Regions from separate parts of the Streptomyces sp. NPDC046831 genome, predicted to be linked through region 2. Evidence: riboswitches for the same ligand, from Rfam matches in the RefSeq annotation. Region 2 holds a riboswitch; each other region holds the start of a gene.

Region 1 (4,098 bases), on a different contig from region 2:
AGCGCGTCGAAGCCGCGCACGATCCGGCCCGCGTCCCGGCGGGTGAGGGCCGCCGCGGCCAGCCCGCCGATCACCACGGCGATCGCGGTGGCGGCGGCGGCGTACGACAGGGACGTGCCGACGGCGTGGATCGGGGCGACCAGGAAGGTGCCGCCGTCCGGGTCGGTCAGCGCCCGGTAGTAGCCGAAGCCGGGCGCGTCCAGCGACCGCTGCACGAGTACGGCGAGCGGCAGCAGCAGGAGCAGCAGCACGGTGGCGAGGACGCCGGCGAGCAGCGCCCACTGCCCGGCCCCGCGCGGGGGCCGGGCGGTCGTGGAGGCGTCGGTCAGCCGCAGAGCGGTCTCGCGCCGCCGTACGGTCCAGGCGTGCACGGCGAGGATCGCGCCCACCGCGAGGAACTGGACGATCGTCAGGACGGCGGCCGTGGACAGGTCGAAGATCTCGGAGGTCTGCCGGTAGATCTCCACCTCGAGGGTGGCGAAGGTGGGGCCGCCGAGGATCTGCACGACCCCGAAGGAGGTGAAGGTGAACAGGAAGACCATGAGCGCGGCGGCGGCCACGGCGGGCGCGAGCGCCGGCAGCGTGACCTTGCGCCACGCGGTCAGCGGGGAGGCGCCGAGCATGCGCGCGGCCTCCTCCTGCCGCGGGTCGAGCTGCGCCCACAGTCCGCCGACGGTGCGGACGACGACGGCGTAGTTGAAGAAGACGTGCGCGAGCAGGATGGCCCACACGGTCGTGTCGAGCCGCAGACCCCACAGCTCGTCGAGGAGTCCGCCACGCCCGACGAGGGCGAGGAACGCCGTCCCGACGACGACCGTGGGCAGCACGAAGGGCACGGTGACGACCGCCCGCAGGACCTGGCGGCCCGGGAAGTCCAGGCGGGCGAAGACGTAGGCCGCGGGCAGCGCGATCACCAGTGTGAGGGCGGTCGAGGCGGCCGCCTGCCAGGTGGTGAACCACAGCACGTGCCGGATGCCGCTCTGCCCGAGCACGTCCGCGATCCGCCCGGCCTGCCAGACGCCGTCGACCCGCAGGCCGCGCGCGACGATCGCCGCCACCGGGTAGGCGAAGAACACGGCGAAGAACGCGACCGGCCCGAGCATCAGCCCGAGCCGTGCCGCGCTCCCCGCCCGGCCCCTGCGCGGGGCTACTTCAGGACGAGCGACGTCCACGCCTTGACCCACTCGTCGCGGTGGTCGGCGATCTCGCCGGGGGCCATGGTCTGGGGGCTCCTGGCGGCCGGGCCGTACTGGGTGAACTCGGCGGGCACGGCCGCGCCCTCGGTCACGGGGTAGACGAACATGTTGAGCGGCATGTCCTCCTGGAACCGCCGGGAGATCAGGAAGTCGATGAGGGCCTTGCCGCCCTCGGTGTTGCGGGCGTTCCTCAGCAGTCCGGCGAACTCGATCTGCCGGAAGCAGGTGCCGGCCGCGACCCCGGTGGGGGCGGTCTTCGGCCTCGGGTCCGCGAAGACGACCTCGGCGGGCGGCGAGGAGGCGTACGAGACGACGAGCGGCCGGTCGCCCTTGGCCTTCCGGCCGCCGGCCGAGCCGGAGAACTCCTCGTTGTAGGCCTGCTCCCAGCCGTCGACGACCTTCACGCCGTTGGCCTCGAGCTTCTTCCAGTAGCCCTGCCAGCCGCCCCCGGCGGCGTCCCCGTCGCCGTACTTCGCCGCGCTGCCGAGGAGGAAGCCGAGGCCGGGCGAGGAGGTGGCGGCGTTCTCGGTGACGAGGAGGTTCTTGTAGGCCGGCTTGGTGAGGTCGTCGAAGGTCTGCGGCGGGGCCAGTCGGTGCCGGCTGAAGTACGCCTTGTCGTAGTTGACGCAGATGTCGCCGTAGTCGACCGGCGTGACCCGGTGCCTGCCCCGGTCGAGCTGGTAGGCCGCGCCGACCTTGTCGAGTCCCTCGGCCTCGTACGGCTGGAACAGCCCGTTGCCGAGCGCCCGCGACAGCAGCGTGTTGTCGACGCCGAAGAACACGTCGCCCTGCGGATGGTCCTTGGTGAGGACGGCCTTGTTGACGGCCTGGCCCGCGTCGCCGTCCTTGAGGACCTTGACGGTGTACCCGGACTCCTTCTCGAACTCCTTGATGACGTTCTCGGACACGGCCCACGAGTCGTGGCTGACCAGGGTCACGGTGCGGGAGTCGCCGCCGCTCCCGTCCGCGGAGCCGTTCGACGACCCGCAGGCGGACAGCGTGACGAGGCCGAGCCCGACCGCCACGGCCACGAAGGTCTTGGTGTGCACTTACTTCCTCCTGGAGTGACCAGGAAGAGACGCGGCCCTGCCCGGGGGCCCGCGGAGAAGGTCCGCGGGCCCCCGGGCAGGGCGCAACAGCTCGAGTGATGACCGATCTCCCTACCCAGAATGACCTGGGCGAGGTTCAGAGGGTCTGCGGCCTGTGTGCCGCACTCTCAGCGCTGTGGCGCTCCCCTGTCGGAATATGAAGATGTACGGATGTGAAGACGAGTCGAGTATGCGGTTCTGGGACCGCCTCAGACTACCTCTCGGTCGCCGCGAGCTGACCACACGCCCCGTCGATCTCCTGGCCCCGGGTGTCCCGGACGGTCACCGGGACCCCGTGGGCGGCGATCGCCTCGACGAACGCCTTCTCGTCCTCGGGCCGCGAGGCGGTCCACTTCGAGCCCGGCGTCGGGTTCAGCGGGATGAGGTTGACGTGCACGGGCCTGTTCTTGAGCAGCCGGCCGAGCCGGTCGCCACGCCACGCCTGGTCGTTGATGTCCCGGATGAGCGCGTACTCGATGGAGAGCCGGCGCCCGGACCTGGCGGCGTACTCGAACCCGGCGTCGAGCACCTCGCGCACCTTCCAGCGCGTGTTCACCGGCACGAGGGTGTCGCGCAGTTCGTCGTCGGGCGCGTGCAGGGAGATGGCGAGCCGGCACTTGAAGCCCTCGTCGGCGAACCGGTGGATGGCCGGCACCAGCCCGACCGTCGACACGGTGATCCCGCGCTGCGACAGCCCCAGCCCGTCCGGCTCGGGGTCGGTGAGCGCCCGGATGGCGCCGACGACGCGCTTGTAGTTCGCGAGGGGCTCGCCCATGCCCATGAAAACGATGTTGGACAGCCGCGCCGGACCGCCGGGCACCTCGCCGTCGCGCAGGGCCCGCATCCCGTCGACGATCTGGTGCACGATCTCGGCGGTGGACAGGTTGCGGTCCAGGCCCGCCTGCCCGGTGGCGCAGAACGGGCAGTTCATGCCGCAGCCCGCCTGCGAGCTGATGCACATGGTCACCCGGTCCGGGTACCGCATGAGCACCGACTCCACGAGCGTCCCGTCGAACAGCCGCCACAGGGTCTTGCGGGTGGTGCCCTGGTCGGTCGACAGGTGCCGGACGACGGTCATCAGCTCGGGGAGCAACGCCTCCCGCAGCCTGGCCCGTGAGCCGGCGGGGATGTCGGTCCACTGCTCGGGGTCGTGCGCGTACCGCGCGAAGTAGTGCTGCGAGAGCTGCTTGGCACGGAACGGCTTCTCGCCGATCTCGGCGACGGCCTCCTTGCGCTCGGCAGGCGTGAGGTCGGCAAGGTGCCGCGGCGGCTTCTTGGCTCCGCGCGGGGCGACGAAAGTGAGTTCTCCGGGCTTAGGCATGGCTGTACCAGTGTCGCAGATCGAACAGCGTGACCTGGGGCCTCGGCCTGCGTGACGGTCGCCATCGGCCCTTCCGGCCGGCCCCGGCCCTCCCCGGGCGGCCCGACCGGTTCGCCCCGGGTGTGTGGACCCGCAGGTCACGGCCCTCTTCCACTTGGCGGCCGACCGGGCGCACGGCCCCGCACGCGGTACACCCGAGGACGCCTCCGAGCACCGGGAGCCTCCCCCGCGGCGCGTACGGGTGGGCGCGCCGTCGGCTGCGGCCCGCATCCGCGGGCGCGGCAGGCGGGGAAGAGGGACCGTCCGGGTCGTGTACGGATTGGGGACCGAACGGCCCTTGCCGGTGGCGTTCCGTGCCCGTTGCCTGAGAGGGAGATTCGGGATGCCGGGAAGACGGGCACCGGAGGTGGTCGGAGTGCGAGACGTCCGCGGCTGGCTGTCGTGCGCCGGCTTCCGGGGCCGTCCCGCGACGCTCACGCTGGCGCTGGCCCTG
Region 2 (4,098 bases):
CCCCAGCTCCATGGCCAGCGCCACGTCCGACGCCGTACCGGCGCCGGCGTCCAGGATCACCGGCACGCGCGCGTGCTCCACGATCAGCTGGAAGTTGTGCGGGTTGCGGATGCCGAGCCCGGAGCCGATCGGCGACCCCAGCGGCATGATCGCCGCACAGCCGACGTCCTCCAGCCTCCGGGCGAGCACCGGGTCGTCGTTCGTGTACGGCAGCACCGTGAACCCGTCGTCGACCAGCGTCTCGGCGGCGTCCAGCAGCTCGATAGGGTCCGGCAGCAGCGTCCGCTCGTCGGCGATGACCTCCAGCTTGACCAGGTCGGTGCCGAGCGCCTCCCGGGCCAGCCGCGCCGTCAGCACGGCCTCACCGGCGGTGAAGCAGCCGGCCGTGTTCGGCAGCACCCGGATGCCCAGCCGCCGCAGCACCGACAGCACGGACCCGTGCACGGACGGGTCCACGCGCCGCATCGCGACCGTCGTCAGCTCCGTGCCGGAGGCGACGAGCGCCCGCTCGAGCACGTCCAGGCTGGGCGCGCCGCCCGTGCCCATGATCAGGCGCGAGGTGAGGGACAGGCCTCCGAGGAGGAAGGGGTCGTCGGCCACGGGTCAGCCTCCCTGGACGGCGGTGAGCACTTCGACACGGTCGCCCTCGGCCAGGACCGTGGCCGGCCACTGCGCGCGCGGGACGACGGTCTCGTTGAGGGCGGCGGCCACCCCGGACGGCGCCGCGGTCAGCGACCGGACGACGGCGTCGAGAGCCGTGCCCGGCGCGATCCCGCGCGGCTCCCCGTTGACGGAGACGGTCAGCGTGCCGGCGGTGCCGGCCGGCTTGTTCACGGTCATACGGGCTGCTCCGTGAGCGCGGTGGCCCCGAAACGCCTCGGGGTAAAGGGGCGGGCCTCCTCGGGCAGGTCGCCCGTGGTCAGGACGTGCGCCAGCGCGTCCCCGGTGACCGGGGTCAGCAGCACCCCGTTGCGGTAGTGGCCGGTGGCCAGCAGCAGCCCGTCCAGCGCCGTCGGGCCCAGCAGCGGCGCGTTGTCGGGGGAGCCGGGGCGCAGCCCGGCCCGCGTCTCGGTCAGCGGCAGCTCCGTGATGCCCGGGACCAGCTCGTGCGCGTCGCGCAGCAGCTCGTACACGCCGCCGGCCGTCACCGTCGTGTCCCAGCCCAGTTCCTCGCTGGTGGCGCCGACGACCAGCTCGCCGCTGAGCCGCGGCACCAGGTAGACGTGGCTGCCGCGCACCACGGCGCGCACGGTCCGGCTGAGGAAGGGCGCGTACCGCTTCGGCACGGTCAGCCGCAGCACCTGTCCCTTCACCGGCCGCACCGGCGGCAGCACGTCGTCCGGGACGCCCGCGAGCTGCCCGCTGAGGCTGCCGGCCGCCAGCACCACCCGGTCCGCGGCGAGCGCGGTGCCGTCACGCAGGACGCAGCCGGCGGCCCGCTCCCGCGCCACGGTGAGCCGCTCGGCCCAGGCCCGGTGGAAGACCACGCCCGCCCGCTCGCACGCCGCCACCAGCGCCGCCGCCAGCCGCCGCGGGTCGATCTGGTGGTCGCCGTCCACGCGGAGCCCGCCGCGCACGCCCGGGGCGAGCAGCGGCTCCAGCCGCCGGCACTCCCGCCCGGACAGCCACTCCGCGTCCAGGCCCGACTGCCGCTGCAGCGCGTGCAGGTCCCGCAGATGGGCGCGGTCGTCCGCGTCGAGCGCCACGGCGAGCGTGCCGCACCGGCGGTACCCGAGGTCGTGGCCGGTCAGCTCGGTCAGCTCGGCCGCGAAGTCCGGGTAGCGGCGGGCGGAGGCGAGGTTCAGCGCGAGCAGCGTCTGCTCGCCGTAGTGCAGTTCCGTGACGGCGGCCAGCATCCCGGCGGCCACCTGCGCGGCTCCGCCGCCCGGCTCGGGGTCCACCACGGCGGTGGCGAGCCCGCGCTGTGCCGAGCGCCAGGCCGTCACCAGCCCGATGAGCCCGCCCCCGAGCACGAGGACGTCTGACGTACGTGGAGACGACATGGGCGTCCAGCCCCTCCCTTCGCCGGCATGACCCGGATCAGGTTCGTACGGTCGGAGGCCGCCAGCCTCCCTCTCAGCCCGGTGCGTCCGGGCTCCCGCGAGTGCTTGTACCGTGGCCACCCTAGTCCTTGGACCAGCGCCTTCGTAAGGGAGTCCTTCCGCATGTCCCGCTCGCTCGACGGTCTCGTCCTCGCCCCCGTCGCCGACCAGGCGCCGGGGCAGGTGGGCACGCGCACCCGCTTCGCTTACCACGAGAAGGACGGCGAGATCTGGGCCGAGTACGCGGGCGGCGACGTCGTACGCGGGCATCTCGTGGGTACCAGGGAGGGTGACCGGCTCGACTTCCGGTACGTGCAGCTCAAGGCCGACGGCACCACGTCCAGCGGGCACTGCGTGTCGACGGTGGTCGAACTGCCCGACGGCCGGGTGCGGTTGGAGGAGACCTGGCGGTGGGAGTCGCAGCCGGGCAGCGGGACGAGCGTGGTGGAGCAGGTGGCTTGAGCAGCCGGCGGCAGCCGGCTGACCGCCGCGGCGGGCGGCGGCCGGTCCGCGGTCCGGCGCGGGCGGTGACCGCCGGTCCCGGCGCGGGAGCGGCCGGCGCGGCTGTGGAGCACGTCACGGCGCACGCCCCCTGTCTGACGCCGCGTCAGTTGACTAAGGTGATCAGGTGAGCGAGCAGACGCAGGAACAGGGCACGTCACAGCCGCGGCGGGTGGTCGTCGCCGGCGCGGGCATGGCCGGCGTGCAGACCGCGGTCGCCCTGCGCGAACAGGGCTTCCAGGGCACCGTGACGCTGATCGGCGCCGAGCCGCACCAGCCCTACGACCGGCCTCCGCTGTCCAAGGCCGTCCTGCTCGGCAAGGCCGAGGGCTCCGCCTTCGACGTCGACTTCGAGACCCTCGGCACCGAGGTGCGGCTCGGCTGCGAGGCCCTGGCCGTACGCCCCGACGCCCACGTCCTCGACACCTCCGCCGGCCCCGTCCCGTACGACGTCCTCGTCCTCGCGACGGGCGCCGAACCGATCCGGCTGCCCGGCACCGAGGACATGCCCGGCGTGCACCTGCTGCGCACCCTGGACGACGCCGAACGGCTGCGGCCCGTGCTCGCCCGGCAGCACGACGTCGTGGTCGTCGGAGCGGGCTGGATCGGCGCCGAGTTCGCCACGGCGGCCCGGGAGGCGGGCTGCGCCGTGACCGTCGTGGAAGCCGCCGACCGGCCGCTCGCGGGGGCACTGCCCGCCGACGTGGCCGCCCCGATGGCCGCCTGGTACGCCGACAGCGGCGCCGTGCTGCGCACGCACGCGCGCGTCGAGCACGTGGAACCGGGCGCGGTGGTGCTCGACGACGGCACGCGGCTGCCCGCGGGCGCCGTCGTCGTCGGCATCGGCGCGCGCCCCGCCACCGCCTGGCTGGCCGGCTCCGGCGTCGAACTGGGCGAGGACGGCGCGATCGTCGCCGACGAACACCTGCGCACCTCCGTGCCGGACGTGTACGCGGTCGGCGACTGCGCCTCCTTCCCCTCCCGGCGGTACGGCGAGCGCCTGCTGATCCACCACTGGGACAACGCCCTCCAGGGCCCCCGCACGGTCGCGGCCGGCATCGTCGGCGAGGCCCCGGCGGTCTACGACCCGGTGCCGTACTTCTGGTCGGAGCAGTTCGGCCGGTTCGTGCAGTACGCCGGCCACCACGCGTCGGCCGACACCACCGTCCGGCGGGGCGACCCGGCGGGCCCGGCGTGGACCGTCTGCTGGCTGCGCGAGGGGCGCCTGGTGGCCCTGCTCGCGGTGGGCCGGCCGCGGGACCTGGCCCAGGGCAGGCGCCTGATCGAGGCGGGCACGCCCATGGACGCGGAGCTGCTGGCGGACCCCGCGCGGCCCCTGAAGGCGGCGACGGCCTAGGTGTGCCGTCCGGCCCGCGTCGCCGTCCGGCGACGCGGACGGGCGGGAGGTCGGCGCCATGGCCGGGGGCGCGTGTCCCGGGTGGACGGCCCCGGCTTCCGAGTGTCGGTCGGAGATGGCACGCTTGATCCCGTGACCGAGATTGACACGAAGATCGATGCTCTCGTCCCCGCCTGGCTCACCCTCCCCGACATCGCC
Region 3 (4,098 bases), on a different contig from region 2:
TCCGTGCAGGTCGGCACCCAATTTCTGGAAACCCCCTGTCACCGCGAGCCGCCCCCGCTCTACCATCGGCTTATCCGTAGCAGGCTCCCCTCCGTTTCTGCCCGACGGCTCGTCGACGTGCGAGCCCCAAGCCCTACGGAGCATCGGGGGATGCACATGAACAGCGTTCCGCAGCACCTGCTGAGCGAGGACCGCCAGGAGTACGAGCGGGTCCTCGATGAGGCGCTGCGCTCCGCACCGCACCGACCGGAACTGGCCGCCGCCGGACAGCGGCTCACCGTCGCCCAGCTGCGCACCATGGCGCTCAGCGCCACCGCCCTCATCACGGCGGCCGCGGCGAGCGAGTACCAGCACTACGTCGAGGTCCGCGAGGAGCTGCGGAATCCCGCGTCGTCGTCCACTCCGTCCCCGGTCCGCGAGACCGCTCCCGCCGATCCGGGCACGGTGGGGCTCGCCACCACCGCGGGAGAGGTAGCCGAGACGGCCGGCGCGGGAGCGGTCGCCGTCGTCGCCGTCCTCGCGCCCGTTCTCGCCGGCACCGCGGCGGCCATCTTCCTGCTGGTCGGATACGTCCTGAGGATGCTCGACCCCGCTCCGGCGTTCGCCCGGACCATGGTCACCACGGGCTGGGTGTTCGGCGCTCTGACGGCGGCGGCGATCCTCGTCGCCGGCGCCGGGCTGCTGCTCACCGCCCTGCGCAACCGCCCCTCGTTCCAGAGCGCGTCCTACGACGAGCTCGCCGAGGAGGTCGCCCGGGCCAGGGAGGCCTGGCGCGAGGCGCTGCTGGAACGTGGGATCCTGCCGTTCCTGCGCGAGGCTCTCGCCGGTCCCGGCTCCGACGGGGAGCGCCGCGGCGCCCCGGCAGAACCCGGTGGCCGCATACCGCGGCTCGGCTACGACCGTCCCGGCTTCAGCAGTCCCCACGACGGCGTGCCGAGCTCCCGGCCGAGCTTCAGCAGTCCCGATTTCACCAGCCCGGACTTCGGCGGTCCGGAGCACCGGCCGGAGTGACCGGCCCGGCGCCCTCAGCTCCGGCAGGGCCTGCGCCGGACCCCTGCCCCGGCAACGAAGCCGGCCCGTCGTGGTGCCCGTCCACCATGGCGGGCGGGCACCACCGCGGCCGTCGTCAGTCCGCGATCGGCAGGTACACCCGGTTGCCGGAGGCCGCGAACTCCTTCGCCTTCTGGGCCATACCCGCCTCGATCTCCGGCTGGGTGCTGCCGTGCTCGCGCCGGATGTCCTGCGAGATCTTCATCGAGCAGAACTTCGGGCCGCACATCGAGCAGAAGTGGGCCGTCTTGGCCGGCTCCGCCGGCAGCGTCTCGTCGTGGAACTCCCGTGCCGTGTCCGGGTCGAGGGCCAGATTGAACTGGTCCTCCCACCGGAACTCGAAGCGGGCGTCGGACAGCGCGTCGTCCCACTCCTGCGCACCGGCGTGCCCCTTGGCCAGGTCGGCCGCGTGGGCGGCGATCTTGTAGGTGATCACGCCGGTCTTGACGTCGTCACGGTTGGGCAGGCCCAGGTGCTCCTTGGGCGTGACGTAGCAGAGCATCGCCGTACCCCACCAGGCGATCATGGCGGCGCCGATGCCCGAGGTGATGTGGTCGTACGCCGGCGCGATGTCCGTCGTCAGCGGGCCGAGCGTGTAGAACGGAGCCTCCTCGCAGATCTCCTGCTGCAGGTCGATGTTCTCCTTGATCTTGTGCATCGGGACATGTCCCGGTCCCTCGATCATGGTCTGGACGTCGTGCCGCTTCGCGATCCGGTTGAGCTCGCCGAGGGTGCGGAGTTCCGCGAACTGCGCCTCGTCGTTGGCGTCGGCGATCGAACCGGGCCGCAGGCCGTCACCGAGGGAGTAGGTGACGTCGTAGGCGGCGAGGATTTCGCACAGCTCCTCGAAGTTCTCGTAGAGGAACGACTCCTTGTGGTGCGCCAGGCACCACGCGGCCATGATGGATCCGCCGCGCGAGACGATGCCGGTCTTGCGGTGGGCGGTCAGCGGAACGTACGCGAGGCGGACACCCGCGTGGACGGTCATGTAGTCGACGCCCTGTTCGGCCTGCTCGATGACCGTGTCCTTGTAGATCTCCCAGGTCAGTTCCTCAGCCCTGCCGTCGACCTTCTCCAGCGCCTGGTAGAGCGGCACCGTGCCGATGGGGACGGGGGAGTTGCGCAGCACCCACTCGCGAGTGGTGTGGATGTTGCGGCCGGTGGAGAGATCCATGACCGTGTCGGCGCCCCAGCGGGTCGCCCAGGTCATCTTCTCGACCTCCTCCTCGATGGAGGACGTCACCGCCGAGTTGCCTATGTTGGCGTTCACCTTCACCAGGAACCGCTTGCCGATGATCATCGGCTCGGTCTCGGGGTGGTTCACGTTGGCGGGGAGCACCGCGCGACCCGCCGCGATCTCCTCGCGTACGACCTCCGGGCTCACGTTCTCCCGGATGGCCACGTACTCCATCTCCGGCGTGATCTCCCCCCGGCGTGCGTACGCCAGTTGCGTCACCGCCCCGCCACCGCGGCCGCGGCGCGGCTGGCGGGGCCGCCCCGGGAAGATCGCGTCGAGGTTGCGCAGGCCGCCTCGCGGCGAGGTGTGCTTGATTCCGTCGTCCTCGGGCCGGACGGGGCGGCCCGCGTACTCCTCGGTGTCGCCGCGGGCGATGATCCAGTTCTCCCGCAGCGGCGGCAGTCCCCGGCGGACGTCGGTGTCGACGAGTGGATCGGTGTACGGGCCGGATGTGTCGTACAGGATGACGGACTGCCCGTTGGTCAGGTGCACCTGACGGACCGGCACCCGCAGGTCGGAGCGCGAGCCCTCGACGTACGTCTTGTGCCAGCCGACGGACCTGCTGGTCTCCCCGTCGCTGGAGATCTGCGTGGAGGCAGGCGTGCGTGCGTCCTTGTTGGTCATGAGACCTACTCCCTACGCCGGCATTACCCGGTAACAGGTTCGGCGGTCGACGCAGCGGTTCCCGTCTGCCGGTGCTTCGTGTGAAACATCGCTGGTTCCACGTGAAACATCGCGAAGACGGAGGTCAGCGCCCTCTCAGCCCGGTGCTCCGAGCTCCCGCGTGTGCAAAGGTGCCACCACGCTAGCGCCACTTCGGGCGCGGTGAACAGAGGACCCCGTCGTTCTTGCGATGATCGGGCGGTGACCTCGACACAGCAGTTCCCCTTTCCCCCGCCCGGGCCACGGCGCGGACACGGGCCGGCAGGCGGCTCGGGTGCGGATGGCGGCAACGGTCCCGCGGGCGGCCCCGGCCCGGACACGCACGGGTACGGACCCGGTGACGGCCGGAGCCACGGGCAGAGCGACGGCCGGAGCACCGGGCAGGGCGACGTGCGCCTCCAGGAGCTCGGCCACGGCCCCGGTCATGGGCCCGGTGACGGCCGGCAGCACCCGCCCGGGCATGAACCCGGGCACGGGCACGGGCACGGGCACAGTCACAGTCATGGCCCCGCCGCCCCCGTGTCGCAGCACCTCCGCAAGGTGATAGCGGCGATCCTCATCCCGTTCGCCGCTGCGGTGCTCGTCGGGCTCGGGGTGCTCTGGCCCGGCGGCGCCCCGGCGCACGAACGCAGCGGCGTCGGCTTCGACCGGCAGACCCAGCAGGCCACGGTCACCACGGTGATCGAGGTGAGCTGCAAGTCGGTGCACGCCTCCGGGGGCCCGCCCAGCGGTGCGGACCCCGCCGACGCGGGCTCGGCCGCGCAACAGCAGGACTCCGCCACCTGCAGGAAGGCGACGATCCGGGTCGACACGGGGCGCGACAAAGGCCGTACGTTCACCGAGATCGTGCAGCCGGACCAGTCGCGGCAGCTGAGCAAGGGGCAGAAGGTCGTGGTCGCCTACGAACCCTCCGCGCCCAGGGATCTGCAGTACTCGGTCACCGACGTCGACCGGGGCTTCCCCATGGCGCTGCTGGCCGGCGTCTTCGCACTCGCGGTGGTGATCGTCGGGCGGATGCGCGGCGTCATGGCGCTGGTGGCGCTGGCCATCAGTTTCCTGGTGCTGAACTTCTTCGTCCTGCCCGCGATCCTGCAGGGCTCCAACCCGCTGGTCGTGGCGGTGGTGGGTTCGAGCGCCATCATGCTGAT

The links. A riboswitch is a leader RNA that binds a small molecule or an ion and turns the genes downstream of it on or off. The one in region 2 is predicted to bind thiamine pyrophosphate.
Region 1: linked by a shared signal. The riboswitch ahead of ABZ920_RS17080 (thiamine ABC transporter substrate-binding protein) and the one ahead of thiO (glycine oxidase ThiO) in region 2 are both predicted to bind thiamine pyrophosphate.
Region 3: linked by a shared signal. The riboswitch ahead of thiC (phosphomethylpyrimidine synthase ThiC) and the one ahead of thiO (glycine oxidase ThiO) in region 2 are both predicted to bind thiamine pyrophosphate.

The regions. Positions count from the first base shown of each region.
Region 1 is NZ_JBEYXZ010000017.1:93,298-97,395, reverse strand. It holds gene ABZ920_RS17085 (iron ABC transporter permease) at 1-1,172, opposite strand, end outside; gene ABZ920_RS17080 (thiamine ABC transporter substrate-binding protein) at 1,148-2,245, opposite strand; TPP riboswitch at 2,336-2,443, opposite strand; gene rlmN (23S rRNA (adenine(2503)-C(2))-methyltransferase RlmN) at 2,499-3,605, opposite strand; gene ABZ920_RS17070 (PP2C family protein-serine/threonine phosphatase) at 4,021-4,098, shown strand, end outside.
Region 2 is NZ_JBEYXZ010000004.1:377-4,474, forward strand. It holds gene ABZ920_RS05050 (thiazole synthase) at 1-600, opposite strand, end outside; gene thiS (sulfur carrier protein ThiS) at 604-804, opposite strand; gene thiO (glycine oxidase ThiO) at 837-2,003, opposite strand; TPP riboswitch at 2,001-2,112, opposite strand; gene ABZ920_RS05065 (hypothetical protein) at 2,166-2,504, shown strand; gene ABZ920_RS05070 (FAD-dependent oxidoreductase) at 2,671-3,900, shown strand; gene ABZ920_RS05075 (Rv2175c family DNA-binding protein) at 4,033-4,098, shown strand, end outside.
Region 3 is NZ_JBEYXZ010000009.1:126,544-130,641, reverse strand. It holds gene ABZ920_RS11310 (hypothetical protein) at 151-1,011, shown strand; gene thiC (phosphomethylpyrimidine synthase ThiC) at 1,127-2,911, opposite strand; TPP riboswitch at 2,904-3,081, opposite strand; gene ABZ920_RS11300 (YibE/F family protein) at 3,152-4,098, shown strand, end outside.